DNA from 4 places in the Brevibacillus ruminantium genome. Region 1 is predicted to be linked to each of the others. Evidence: riboswitches for the same ligand, from Rfam matches in the RefSeq annotation. Region 1 holds a riboswitch; each other region holds the start of a gene.
What was found. Region 1 has a riboswitch for cyclic di-AMP ahead of NDK47_RS04170 (hypothetical protein). Riboswitches for the same ligand answer to the same signal wherever they lie in the genome.
Positions count from the first base shown of each region.

Region 2: another riboswitch for cyclic di-AMP. It lies ahead of NDK47_RS06430 (betaine/proline/choline family ABC transporter ATP-binding protein); the one in region 1 lies ahead of NDK47_RS04170 (hypothetical protein).
Region 3: another riboswitch for cyclic di-AMP. It lies ahead of NDK47_RS21970 (C40 family peptidase); the one in region 1 lies ahead of NDK47_RS04170 (hypothetical protein).
Region 4: another riboswitch for cyclic di-AMP. It lies ahead of NDK47_RS13470 (CAP domain-containing protein); the one in region 1 lies ahead of NDK47_RS04170 (hypothetical protein).

Region 1 covers NZ_CP098755.1:815,170-818,708, forward strand. The annotation lists gene NDK47_RS04160 (aspartate kinase) at 1-219, opposite strand, end outside; gene NDK47_RS04165 (Na-translocating system protein MpsC family protein) at 301-606, opposite strand; gene NDK47_RS04170 (hypothetical protein) at 675-1,130, opposite strand; cyclic di-AMP (ydaO/yuaA leader) riboswitch at 1,253-1,411, opposite strand; gene NDK47_RS04175 (response regulator) at 1,619-2,320, opposite strand; gene NDK47_RS04180 (ATP-binding protein) at 2,307-3,539, opposite strand, start outside.
Region 2 covers NZ_CP098755.1:1,313,409-1,316,947, reverse strand. The annotation lists gene NDK47_RS06435 (ABC transporter permease) at 1-145, opposite strand, end outside; gene NDK47_RS06430 (betaine/proline/choline family ABC transporter ATP-binding protein) at 142-1,284, opposite strand; cyclic di-AMP (ydaO/yuaA leader) riboswitch at 1,443-1,587, opposite strand; gene NDK47_RS06425 (hypothetical protein) at 1,750-3,102, shown strand; gene NDK47_RS06420 (sensor histidine kinase) at 3,201-3,539, opposite strand, start outside.
Region 3 covers NZ_CP098755.1:4,462,167-4,465,705, forward strand. The annotation lists gene NDK47_RS21960 (PspA/IM30 family protein) at 1-206, opposite strand, end outside; gene NDK47_RS21965 (LiaF transmembrane domain-containing protein) at 285-695, opposite strand; cyclic di-AMP (ydaO/yuaA leader) riboswitch at 1,081-1,223, shown strand; gene NDK47_RS21970 (C40 family peptidase) at 1,229-1,861, shown strand; gene NDK47_RS21975 (response regulator transcription factor) at 2,087-2,806, shown strand; gene NDK47_RS21980 (sensor histidine kinase) at 2,807-3,539, shown strand, end outside.
Region 4 covers NZ_CP098755.1:2,722,832-2,726,370, forward strand. The annotation lists gene NDK47_RS13465 (DedA family protein) at 10-537, shown strand; gene NDK47_RS13470 (CAP domain-containing protein) at 682-1,491, opposite strand; cyclic di-AMP (ydaO/yuaA leader) riboswitch at 1,499-1,655, opposite strand; gene NDK47_RS13475 (alanyl-tRNA editing protein) at 1,719-2,444, opposite strand; gene NDK47_RS13480 (RidA family protein) at 2,576-3,049, shown strand; gene ilvA (threonine ammonia-lyase) at 3,056-3,539, shown strand, end outside.

The sequences.
Region 1 (3,539 bases):
TGTACTGAGCAGCATGTCCATTTCACGCGCTGAAGGGGTTGCCTCCGCGATTTCTTTGGACAACTCGATCAAATCGTCCGTCGTATCTCCCATTGCGGAGACCACCACGACGCACTGATGGCCTTCCTGCCTTCGGTCCGCTATCCGACGCGCAACGCGCTTTATCCGTTTGGCGTCGCCTACGGAACTGCCGCCATATTTCATCACCAATAATGACAACATTATCACTCCCGATTATGAATTCGAATACTGTTCCACTTAACTGACGGACAGGCCTTGGAATAAAACGTCTCTTCAAACCTAATCATGCATATACTTGTGCTCGATATCGCAATCCAGATGAATCAGCTCCATTTTTTCCCCGGTGCCGATGCAAATGTCGGATTGAATGGAAGTGACGCGGCAACCGACAATTGCAGCCACTTTAGGTTTCAACAGCGCTTGCAATCGGTCGCGATCCATTTCGACTATCGTCTGATGAATGCTTCTGCCGCGTATGGTATGGACAGAGATGGAATGCTCAATTGTTGGAGTTCCTTTGGCAATGATCACGATATGGTTTTTAATGACTCTTACTTCCACCTCCTGCGGATGTTCACCGATCATTGCAAGTAGGCCTCTTTCAGTTGATTTACAAGCTCCTGCACCATGCATTTCTCCTTTCCGTTACGAGATCAGAATGAGACGTAAGATTCGGCATGTTCCATGATATATTGTTGTTTTATCGGAAAATCACCGTGATGTGGCAAAAGAAAAGGGGTCTCGAGAGTGGATGACAAGTCCATCAACGCCGATTCGGCCAACTCTTTTCGAATCCTTCCCCAATTCTCTTCTTTACCCTGTAGCAATTGAAAGGCTTGGGCAATGTTAAGACCTTTCAGATTCATATATACGGATGCCCATCCGACGAGGTCGAACGGTTTTTTCGTATTAGGCAATCGGTATTCTCCCCAACCGCTAAACCCGTTGCCGGATAGTTTCAGATATCCGCACACGCTACCTTTTTCGTTTTCGAAAAATAAACGCCGGGTCAACTCTTGATCGAAGCGAAATACTTCGATGGAACGGATTCTCTCCTCATACCGAAAACCGGGCGATTCAAGACCCGGCAGTGGATCCGCTTCTTGCACGTGTAACATGCTTGCCACTCTCCCTAAATGTTTTTTTGGGTACGACAAAAAGCCCGAAGAGCAGAGAAACGAAGCTCTCGGGCAGTCTGTTGTCAGTCCATCAGACAAACGCAGCTCGGATACGGTTCTCTCTCAATGCGCTTACGAGGTTAGCTGTCGGGTTAGGGCTTGAGAGTACCCTTTCCAAGTGCCAAGCAGACAAGGAATTCACCCCGTGAAACCATTTAATGGCTTCTGTTGGTTCCCCCGTTTCCCCTTAGGGAATTCAGCGATTCAAATGAATTTGAAGTTGTTGATAGAGATCATACGCTTTTTGCAAGACAATGTAAAAGCCGAATCCAACGCCTATTTTTGATTTTTAGCCTTTTCTCGTGCGCGAAAACGGATGCATCGGACAAAAACTTACGGAGACGGCAATATTTCTACACGAAGGTCCCGTTCTTACGTTTTTGAACGGAGGATGGACGTAGCCGAGGTAAGCGACTCTGTTACTCCCTGGACAGGAAGCGATAGCCGATCCCCGGCTCCGTCAGAATGAACTTGGGCCGAGTCGAGTCTTCCTCGAGTTTTTTGCGTAGATGTCCGATGTACACCCGCAAATAATGGCTGTCGGTCTCATTGTGGTGGCTGCCCCATACTTGTTGGAGCAGCTGACGCTGCGTGACTACTTTCCCGGCGTTGGAGGCGAGAATTTTCAACAGATCGTATTCTGTTGGGGTCAACTTGATCCGTTCTCCCTTCAACTCCACGCTTCGCTGTGCCAGGTCGATGGTCAGCTCGCCGATCTGGAGGATGGGCTCATTCGACGATTTGGCTACGTGCCGCAGCGCAACACGCATTCGAGCGACGAGCTCTCCCATCCCGAACGGCTTGGTTACATAATCATCGGCGCCGCTGTCGAGCGCGACGATTTTATCTTCCTCCCTGTCTTTTGCCGTCAGCACAATGATCGGCGAATTTGACCATTCCCGGATGCGGCCGAGCACTTCCATGCCGGATATGCCCGGCAACCCGAGATCAAGTATGATCAAGTCCGGCAACATCAAGGATGCCTGTTGGAGGCCCTCCTCTCCTGTCGAGGCTTCGTAGATGGCATATTGATGGGCTTGCAGGGTTACCTTCAGAAGCTTTCGAATTTGGGGTTCATCATCGATGATCAAAATGCGAGCCCCATGTTCATTCATGGTCATGATTCGTGGTTCCCCTTTCTTCAGCTGCTGCAAGCAAGTCGTCTTGCTTGTTTAAGGGAAGGGTTATCGTTACAATGGTCCCTCGCGGTTCCTTCGGCTGCGCCGATATCGTTCCTTCATGAAGCTCGACGATTCCTTTGCATATGGCAAGTCCCAATCCCGTACCGGTTATTTGCTTCGCAGCGGTTGAACGGTAAAACTTTTCGAATATCCGATCGTATTCGTCCTCGTTCAGTCCAATCCCCGTATCGGAGACCGAGATGACAACGCCTGCTTCCCCGGTTTTCACTGACAGGACGATTTCACTATAATCCGGACTGTATTTGATCGCATTGCTCACGACATTGACCAACATTTGCTCTAGCAATACTTCGTCACCCAGGACCATAATGGGCCCGTCATCCGGCAACTCGGTGCGCAGCTTTCGATGTTGTTGAAAGTCTTTGACCTGAGATAACGTGACGCCGATCAAGTCCTCCACATCGCACCAGTTTTTCCTGAGGCGCAGCATCCCGCTCTCCAGCTGCACCATGCTGAGCAGATTCGTCACTAGGCGATTCATACGAAGGGCGTCGTCACGAATCGTGACAAGAAGCTCCATTCGATCCTCTGCAGAGAAAATATGCCCGCCCTCGATCAGACCGGTTGCCGAGCCGATGATGGTTGCCAAAGGGGTGCGTAGTTCATGGGAGACCGAATCCAAAATTGCAGTACGAAGGCGTTCCGACTCTGCTGTTAGATGAGCAATTCGGGCTTCCTCCGCCAGCCTGAGGCGAGCGATTGCGCTGGCCGCCAAGCCTCCGAGAGCCTCGAAGAGCCGCTTTTGCTCGGTTGTGATCCCGGTTCGCGCTTCATTCGGATAGAGCGCGATGATACCATATGTGCGGTCTTCGGTCCGAAGCGGAATAAAATAACCCGGAGATTCGTTCAAACGCGAAATTTCCATTCCGGCCGTCTCGACGTGCTCAAACACTCGCTTTGCGATAGACATTTCCGTATTCTCTTGCCTGCAGTCAGGAAGATCGGCAGACTCATGGGCAAGTTTCAGGGTATTCTGGTCATCCGCCAAATAGATCGCGATTTCTGTGTCAAGGGTCTGCGAAACTTGTCGGGAAAAATTGTCCAGCATGGAATGGATGTCCGCGATCGCGCTCATCTGCTTGCTAAGCGCGTACAACGCAGCTGTGTGAGCTTCCCTTTGCTTGGAAAAGAGGACCTG
Region 2 (3,539 bases), 500 kb from region 1:
GCCGATAGCGAGTCAGCAGGATGCCCGTTGGCACAGCTATCACAATCGCCCAAAACAAGGCGACAATCGACAGTACGATATGCTGCCAGGTCGCTTGCAAGATGTCTGGCCAGCGGTCTGCCATGACCGAAATCACTTCACTCATTGCACCTCACTCCTCTCCCCTTCCAGATAAGGACGGGCCAGCACATCGACGAGACTTGCCCTTGTCAACAAACCTGCCAGTGTTCCGTCATCCCGGACTACCGGTACATACCCGTAAGGCGCTTCCTGCACGTAACCGATCGCGTCTGTCAGTGACGTTGTGGGATGCAGGGTGATGGTTTCGGTCCGCATCACATCGCGAACGGTCAGCGATTCATCGGGATACCGCTTGTGGATATCCGCTGTATCGGCCAAACCCAGGTATTTTCCATTTTTGTCGACAACGATCAGTCCGGTCACCCGCTTGCGGTACATGATCTGCACTGCTTCCGCCAACCCGCGCCCCGGCGAGACCGTAACCGGCTCCGCGACCATCACATCCTGTACAAGCTGCGACAGATGGGCATGCAGCCGCTTTTCTCCGATAAAGCCGCGGACAAAATCGTTGACGGGGTGCCGCAGGATCTGGTCGGGAGTCCCCTGCTGAATGACGCATCCTTTTTGCATGACGACGATCTGATCCGCGATCTTCAAGGCTTCATCCATGTCGTGAGTGACAAACACAATCGTTTTGTTCAACTCCTGGTTGAGCCGGATCAGCTCATCCTGAAGCTGCTCGCGGGTAATCGGATCAAGCGCGGAAAAAGGCTCATCCATCAAGATAATCGGCGGATCGCTCATCAGCGCACGGGCTACGCCCACCCGCTGCTGCTGTCCTCCCGAGAGTTCTGCCGGATATCGCTCCCGGTACTGCTCGGGGTCCAAGCCGACGAGGTCCAGCATGTGATCAATCTTTTTGGAGTCGATCGCCGCCTTTCCCCCCTGGAGTCTCGGCACGAGCGAAATATTCTCGGCAATCGTCAGGTGGGGGAACAGCCCTACCTGCTGAATGACATAGCCGATGCTGCGCCGCAACTGAACAGGATCAACCTGTCCCGAATCCCTCCCTTCGACCGTAATTCGCCCCGACGTAGGCGTGATCAAACGATTGATCATTTTCATCGTCGTCGTCTTGCCGCAGCCGGATGGCCCTACCAGAACGGTAATACTGCCCTGAGGAATCTCCAGATTGAGCTCACTGATCACCGTGGTCGACCCGTACGACTTGCGCACGCGTTCAAAGACAACCGCATTCGCCATTTCACATCTCCCTCCTTTTACAAAAAAGTAGATTTTTTGAAAAAAAAAGACCCTGCAGAAGCAGGGTCGAAAATAACACAAAAAAGACCCTGCCAAAGCAAAGGGTCAAAAAACCGAATGATTCTCCACATCGAAAAATTTCGACATAGACAGCTTGTTTTGACCCATCTTGAGGCTGACGAGGTTAGCTGTCGGACTCGGGAAAGATGGTTCCCTACGGCTGTGATGCGGCCGATTCGCCCCAAAAAAAGTGGTTCCCCCGCTTTCCGATTATGCAAATCGGAAATTAAGCTTATGGCTATTATGCATGAATTCGATCATTTCGTCAAATGAGCAGCGTTTAAAAAGGACAAAGGTCTTAGTCCTTTGGTAATAAAAGTAAATTTTTATGGAATTTTTCAGGAGAAAGAGTCAGAATACTCCTTAGGTTTTATTTTATTTCTGGAATTGAAGGAGGATCATTTCATGCTGACTCACCTGTGGAAACGTTTCTGGTTTCCTGCTCTCTTGATTGTTGGACTCTTGTTGATGCCGTTCCAAAATAACGCGGACGCCGCTTCAAATCTGAGCTTCCAAACCTCGCTGCAAAATGGACAGATGGTCGTCACGGCATCTTTCACCAATACAAATGACGGGGGCAATATAGGGTTGATTGCCACTGGTTACACTGCCGAAGGAGAAGCGATCTCCACCAAAGGGGGAACTGCCTACATCGCTCGCGGCAAGACCGGGAATTATCAGATCACGCTGGATCATGGAGACAAGATCGCCAAGGTGATTGTGGTTCCTGCCGATCCCTTAAACCCTGCTGGAAAGCTGTCCAGCTCTGCCTATTATGAAGGAAATGGCAAAGGGGTCGTCACAGCTGTCGTGGAAAATGGCGGGGAAGGTCGAAACATTGGTGTCATCGCTGTTGGCTATGATGGCGCAGGAAAAGCAATCGAAACCAAGGCCGCAACCGCCTACATCGGAAAAAATTATGTCGGCAACTATCAGATCGTACTGGATTATGCAGCTTCCATTGCAAGCGTAAAAACATTTATCAGCGACACATCCAACCCTACGGCGAAGATCAGCAGTGAAGCGACCCACAAGATCAATGGCAAAACGGTTGTAACGGCTGTCGTGGAAAATGGGGGGGAGGGCCGCTCCATTGGCGTTTTTGCTGTCGGTTATGACGCGAATGGCAAAGCTGTCACGACGAAAGGCAGCAGTAATTATCTAGGCAAAAACTTTGTAGCCAACTACCAGATCGTCCTCGATCAGACCGAGTCCATCGCCGGGGTGAAGGTGTATCTGGCTGATGTATCCAACCCTACCCTCAAGCTGAGCAGTCAGGCAAACACCCTGATTAACGGAAAAATGGTGGTCACAGCCGTCGTCGAAAATGGCGGGGAGGGCAGGACTGTCGGTGTTTTTGCGGTCGGCTACGACGCCAATGGCAAGGCCGTAACGACCCAGGGAGCCAACAATTATATCGGCAAGCATTTTGTCAGCAACTACCAGCTCAATCTGGATCATGGCGACAAGATCGCTTCGACAAAAGTCTTCCTCGTCGATCTGGTCAATCCGGCGGCCAAGGTAAGCTCTCTTGCCTATACGCCTGTCAACGGTACCCTGAACGTAACGGCCGTCGTCGAAAATGGCGGCGAGGGAAAAGCAATCAGCGCAACCGCCGTCGGCTATGATGCAAACGGCAAAGCGATTTCCAGCAAAACAAGCAAAATGTATATTGGAAAACAATTTGTCGGCAACTACCAATTTTCATTGCCGAACGCAGGGAAAATCGCGTCCGTAAAAATCACACTTTCACCTTAACCTCACAAGGTCACTCTCAATGAAAAAGAACAGTGCAACGGAGCTGACTCTCTGCACTGTTCTTTTCTGTTGCGAATGGTAGCCCCTCCCTCTGTCCCCTATGTCCCTGTCTTCACCTGATGGAACCTCTGATCGGGAATACACTGGAGTCGCACCTCCACACAGGTTCCTCTTCCCTCCGTCGAATCGATCTGGATCGAACCGCCCATTTCTTCTAGCAGCTTTTTGCAGACTGACAGCCCGATGCCCGTCCCTTTCTCTTTCGTAGTATAGAAGGGCTCAAACAGATGACGTTTGCGCGACTCGGAAATCCCGCACCCATCGTCTTCGATTGTGATCATGACGTGAGAGCTGTGAGCTTCGCGTGTCGTCCTTACTCGCACCTTCCCCCCTGCCGCGACGGCATCGACTGCATTTTTTATCAAATTCAAACAGAC
Region 3 (3,539 bases), 2.0 Mb from region 1:
TCAGCAAGCGTCACGGCCTCTTCCCATTGTTGGCGGAATTTTTTCTCCAAAGCTACCTGACGGGCTACAGATACCTCTACCTGCCCGATCTCTACTTCCATGTCTCGCATATATTGATTGAGCATCACTACCGGATCTTCCATCGAATCGATAACGTCATTTACAGATGCCACCGTCAAGTCACGCAGTCGTTTAAAAATACCCATTTTTTAGTCCTCCTTCATCATATCACAAGAATTTTAATTGTCATGTACACCCTGTGGGCCTTTGCTTCCTATTTCGAATCAAAACGTTTCTTTCTTGGTTACTCGGTGCTCCCAGTTATCCAAAGCATCTTCTTTTAATACACGTTCTGCCCATTGTTTCTCCCAGACTGTCGGCATGTGGTCGTCCGACCTGTCATGTCGGCGGATGAGGCGATAACCCAGGTAAATGACCCCGACAGCGATGATGACATTGAACAGCAGGTGCAGCTTGCCGATCAGCATTAACAGCCCGAACAGGAAAACCAGTAACCCCCAGAAGCGGGAACCGGAACCGCTCATTAGCTTGCGGGCTCCATATAACATGATCAGCCCGGGGATGAGTATTCCGAGGAAGCGACCGCTGTGAATCCCCAGAAGATCCAGAAAGACAAATCCTCCAGTCAGCAGCAATGCCAGTCCAAGGAGCACTTTGCCAGACCGCTCGTTCATGAATTGCTTCCCTCCAATCGTCTTATGTGGTGGTGTGAACCTTATGTCCTCATTGTAGACGGGGCAGAGATTTGCGATAACGGGCGAGCGGTTGGTTTTTGTCTCCGTCCCTGGACGGATTAAATGTCCTTCCCAGACCGGACAAGCACCTATCCGCACTCGGAAAGCTTCTTTATCTAAGGTCTGGAATTGGCCCTGGGCTATATGTAGAGACGGCTTTGGGCTATATTCTAGAGATGGTTTTGGGCGAATTTTGTCTGACGAGTGGACCAGTCACTTCGTTACAGCGTATGACAAAATAATATGTCAAAATTGTGAACAATCTGCGCAAAAAAAGGAAAAACAGGCCAAGTGTTGAATTCTGTGGAGGTGCGTGTAAAAAAACATCGAAAAATAGCCGAATTCCTTTTTATGGAAACGGGGGACCCACTATCTTTTGGGGTGAATGACTGCAACGTTCTGGCAGTCTAGGGAAATCCTTTCGACCGAACCCATCAGCTAACCTCGTAGGCTCAGGAGAGGAGCAGTTTGTTTTGCGCAAGACGGTAGTAGCTTTCATGATTGCCGGATTGCTTGCAATGGGTACCGTCCCGGCACATGCTCAGGAGGGAACCCCCCTGATGAATGTTGTCAACGACCTTTACGGTGTCCCTTACAAGTCTTCCGGAACCACGAAAAAAGGTTTTGACTGCTCCGGCTTTACACGCTATGTATTTGACGCGCTGGGTATAGATTTGCCACACAGCTCTGCTTCTCAATTTACGGTAGGCCAGCCAGTGAATCGAAAAGATCTGCAGCCAGGCGACCTCGTCTTTTTCAAGACGAACGGCAGAAGCATCTCCCATGTCGGCATCTATATCGGCAATGACACGTTTGTACACTCGGAGTCAGGCAGAGGTGTCGTCAACACCAAGTTGAGCGATCCTTACTACTGGAGCAAGCGTTATGTGGGTGCCAAGCGAATTGCCGCCCCAATCCTCCAGGCAGATGAGTCCACTACTCCGCCAGCGAAAAAAGCGGTACAAGCAGCGTCTACGCCAGAAGCCCAACCAGAGCAACAAGAAGTAGCACCAGCCCCGCAGCCACAACCAACAGAGGCGCCCGCGCCTACAGACGCTGCGGCAGCCCCCGAGCAGCATGGGGCTCAGCCAGAAAAGGCAGAATAAGCAGAAGTATGGAAGCCAGGGACGTGAGGTCTCTGGCTTTTTCTGACGAAACTTAGTACCAGGTGTCAAGAGGAAGTGACAGCCGCTATTCGCTAACCCCCTCTCTTTTTCCTGCTTTCAAGTCGTGGTAACATTTGGATTCTATGCACGCTGTCAGGCAAACCATGTTATGATTAGAGGAGAATCGAATCATACTGGAGATCTGAGGTAACTGGGGGAATTCCTGTGAAAGACCATATTTTGCTTGTCGACGACAATCTGGAGATTATCGAGCTTCTTGAAGATATTTTGGTCAGCGAAGGCTATGAGGTGACCGCCTCAGAAAGTGGCGAGCATGCTCTCAATCTGTTGAAGCAAGGCTTGAAGCCCAATCTGATCTTGCTGGATATCATGATGCCCAATATGAGCGGCTACGAGCTGTGCTCTCAGATACGCCGTGAATCCGACTTGCCCATCCTGTTCCTCAGTGCCAAAGGCAAAGCAGTCGACAAAGTGGTCGGCTTTGAGATCGGTGCCGACGATTACATTACCAAGCCGTTTGACACCGAAGAACTGCTGGCGCGGATTCGCGCCCATTTGAGACGATATGAGCGCATTCGCAAGCACACGGAGGAACATTCCGACAAAGAGAGCGCCAACTCCGCGATCACCGTTTTGCGGTTCAAGGGGCTGGAGATCCACAAGGAGACGTACTCCGTCTTTGTTAATGAAGAAAAAGTAGATCTGTCTACCAAAGAGTTTCAATTGCTCACTTTTTTGGCGGAGAATGCCGGCATTGTATTCACCCGAGAGCAAATCTATGACCGCGTCTGGGGCTACGGCTACGGTTCGCTGAATACAGTAACGGTACACATCAAGAATCTGCGCGAAAAGCTGGAGATTGAACGGCAGTATATCAAAACGCAATGGGGGACGGGCTACGTTTTTATCGGGGAGAAGGTGTAAATGAGCATTCGCAACAAGCTGTTCCTCTCGTTTTTCGCATTGATTGCGATGAACATCTTCCTATTCAAGTTCGTCTTTGAGGATATCATCGTCGTTCAGTTGAAAACAGACCGTCACAATCAATACCGCTACGAAAAGGAAACGGCTGAGAAGGTGCGCTTCAATCTGGTGCTCAGCTCCAGTATCTTAAAAGATCCCATGGACAGAAGCGAGTTGGAAAAGCAGCTGCCCGAGGACCTGATGTACAAAATGGTCATCAAGGATGCCAACGGACACTCCATCTACAGCAAGACCTCACAGGCTTATAACCTGAAAAGTCGCACACCCAACAAGGAAAACAGCGACTTTAAAACAGTGGCTGAGTACCACTTCCAGCATGAACCGCCCAGAAAAGGGGAAACCATCATCTACTTCTATACAGATGACTCCGACATTATGGCGACCAAAGGCGTCAGCATGATGCTCTGGTATATTTACGGAAGCATCGCCCTTGTCGGTCTGGTGCTGCTGGCCTTTTTTGTACGCTGGATTCTTCGGCCGGTCAATGAGCTGTCACGCGTCACCCAGGAGATTCGCGAGGGGAAACGCCTTGTTGCCTTCTCGTATCACTCCGAAGATGAGTTTGGCAGGCTGTTCCGCTACTTTTCGGACATGGTCGACCAGCTTCGCTTCTCCGAGGAGCGTCAATCTGAGGTGATTTCCGCGATCGCTCACGACTTTCGCACGCCGCTGA
Region 4 (3,539 bases), 1.9 Mb from region 1:
TCACTTCCCATGCATATGGATATACATTACTGGATCCAACATTATGGATATATCGGGATTGCGTTCATTTTGCTGTTAGAAATGATCGGTATCCCTTTTCCGGGGGAAACCATTCTGATCGTCTCAGGCATCGCTTGGGTGACAGGCGAGCTTTCTTTGCTTCCTCTGCTTCTCTTTGCCACGCTTGGCAATATCGCTGGTTGCTCGCTTGCCTATCTACTGGGACGCGTGTTTGGACGAAAATTACTGCTCGACTACGGAAGGTTTGTGCGATTAACGCCTGAAAAACTGGAGAAGGCAGAGCATAAATTTCAGAAATATCAAATCGCAATTGTTCTGTTTGCCAAATTTCTCGCAGGAATTCGTGTCCTCGCCTCTTATTTGGCTGGAGTAAACCGTATGTCTTTTTTGACCTTCTCCCTCTATAACACAGCGGGTTCGATTCTCTGGGTCACTGTTTTTGTTGTATTTGGAAAATATATAGAGTTTGCATGGATGAAATACCATTCGCTGTTACATCAGTTTTTCCGAGGATAAACGTTTTCTCAGAAGAAACAAACCTTCCGAAAGGATGATGAAGCGGTTGAAGGAGTTAAAGGAACGGGGCAGGGGTTGATAAGAAAAAAGGAAAAACCGAGTCACTCCCAAGAGCAACTCGGTTTTTTTACTTCGATTCATTGATCATCCAGTGAATTCTTGTACCCAGTATCCATTTTGATATCCTACACCGATTTTCGTGAAATTCGGATTCAAAATGTTTTTGCGGTGACCGTCACTGTTCATCCATTGCTGCATGACTTCTTCCGGGCTGCGTTGGCCCATCGCGATGTTTTCACCTGCAGCCATGAAGTTCACACCAAATTTGCTCATCATGTCGAATGGAGAACCATAGGTCGGGCTGTTGTGGTCAAAATAGTGGTTTTCATCCATGTCAGCCGCTTTTGCCGATGCTACCTTTTCCAGGGAAGCATCATAGGTAAGCGGAGACAGACCAGCTTTTGCACGCTCCTGGTTAACCAAATCTGCTACCTGACGAGCAAATTGGGAAGATGCTTGAGCAGGTTGGCTCGCTTTTGGTGCTTGCTGTTGTGCTGGTTGTTGTTGAACCGGCTGTTGAACTGGCTGTTGAACTGGTTGTTCAACAGGTTGCTGTACCTGATTTTGAACCGGTTGTTGCATTTGTTGAGGATTCATAATCCATTGGAAATTGGGAACCGCATAATTGCAATTCCAAGGCGTAGCCTGATTGTTCGGCATTGCTTTGCTGATTGGCAACACTTGATTGAATGACAATCCTTGATTCGTCGGACATGGGTTAGACTGTTGAAACTGTTTGAAAGATTGGGAATTCAATACATTTGAGAGCCACTGGCCTGAGCCTGAATTCGCTCCGGATTTTAACGGGCATGTGGCAGCAAAAGCAGAAGTAGAAATAGAAGTAACGGCCAATCCCAAAGCAATTGCGATGATCGACTTGCCAAATGGTTTCATGTTCTCATCGTCTCCTTTTTTTTGCCTACGAGGTTAGTTGTCGGGTTTGGGTTGAGGATACAACCCTTCACTTTACGTGATTCACCCCAATGCAGAAAAAACGGTTTTCTGCAGAAAAAAGTCCCCCGCACTTCTCCCGCGAGAAGTTTCGGCTTGTTTGTTTGGCTTAATCAGGATAACAAAGGAAGACCAGAGAAGTGAACCTGTAAATCCTGGTAAGTCGGGGTTTAACCGCCGCTGATCGGCATAGCGACAACCTCCAACCGCCTGCTGTCCTGCCCCTTGCTTTTTATTTTCGTGATGGCAAAATGACCGATTTCCGATGTTTCCTTTACATGTGTCCCGCCACAAGCTTGCTCATCAATATCACCGATTGCCACCAGTCTCACAGTGGTCACGGAGGGAGGGAGCAAATTGACCACAGTTTTGATCAGAGAAGGGGCATGGTCTGCTTCTTCACGTGTAATCCAGCGGGTTGTGATGGGATGATTTCGGTTGATTTCTTCATTCGTCTCGGCTACGATCTCGGCGGTCTCTTCCTCGCTTAGCTCACGGAGCTGGGTGAAATCGATGCGCGCCCGATCGGGATAGATTTGGTTTCCCGTACAGAGTGCACCGAACTTGCGTTGTACGACAGCGGCCAATACGTGAAGCAGTGAATGATGGCGCATCAGTCCGTAGCGTCTTTCCCAATCAATTTGCAGATGGACAGGACCCTTTTGCAATCCTTCTGTACTCGACAGATAGTGAACGATACGGCCTTGCTCCCTTTTGACCTTCACGACCTCATACTCCCGGTTGTTTTGCACCATGACCCCAAGATCATGCTCTTGTCCGCCGCCCGTCGGGTAAAAAATCGTCTGATCCAAAATGACCTGATTTTGCCCAATCTCAAGAATCTGGGCTTCGCCTATCGTCAGATAGCTGTCGTTCAGATATTGTTCCGTAGTCATCATCAGCTCTCCAATCATTCTTCAAAAAAAATTGTTGATATCAAAAAAATTGTATCATATCATGCCAGTAAGATGATAGTATAAGAATAAGGACGAGATACTAAATTTTCTGACAAATGGAGAGTGATTGCATGTCTTCCGTGGAACACCGTCTCAAAGAGTTGGATATTGTCCTGCCGCCAAGTCAACCGCCTCTAGCCAATTATGTTTCCTGTGTACGCTCTGGAAATCTGATCTTTACTTCAGGTGCCGGGTGTTTTGTGGACGGTCAACCCCTTTATACGGGCAGGCTCGGCCGAGATCTCTCTGTCGAACAGGGCTACGAGGCTGCTCAGGTTACGGCTCTTCACTTGCTTAGTGTGATCAAGGCAGAGATCGGGAGTCTGGACCGGGTCGAGCGGATTGTCAAAATGCTTGGACTGGTCAGCAGCGCAGATGATTTTTATGAGCAGCCGCAAGTGATCAACGGAGCATCCGATCTGCTGGTACAAATTTTTGGAGAAAAGGGCAAACATGCACGATCTGCACTGGGGACATCCGTTTTGCCAATGAACCTACCTGTAGAAATTGAATTAATCGCGGAAGTGAAAGCAGACGAGGAGTGATCACAGATGTTTGTCACATTGGATCAGATCAGACAAGCACAGGCAAATCTTGCCGGCGTTATTTTGCCCACGCCGCTGCAATACTCACGTACTTTTAGCGAGTGGTCGGGCAATACCGTTTATCTGAAGCCGGAGAATTTGCAAAAAACAGGATCGTTCAAAATTAGAGGGGCGTACAACAAAATCGCGATGCTCTCTGACGAAGAGAAAAAGCGCGGTGTGGTTGCCTTTTCCGCAGGGAATCACGGGGCAGGCACAGCCTACGCAGCTCAATCTCTCGGTATCCAGGCGACGGTCGTTATGCCGACGCATCCTGTTCCCAGCAAGCGAAATGCCATTATCCACTACGGAGCCAAAATTGTGGACGGAGGAAGCACTTCGATTACCATGCATGACAAGGCAAAAGAGCTTGAGCAGACGGAAGGGCTGGTTATGATTCATCCTTTCGAGGATATCCCGATCATCGCTGGCCAAGGGACGATCGGTCTGG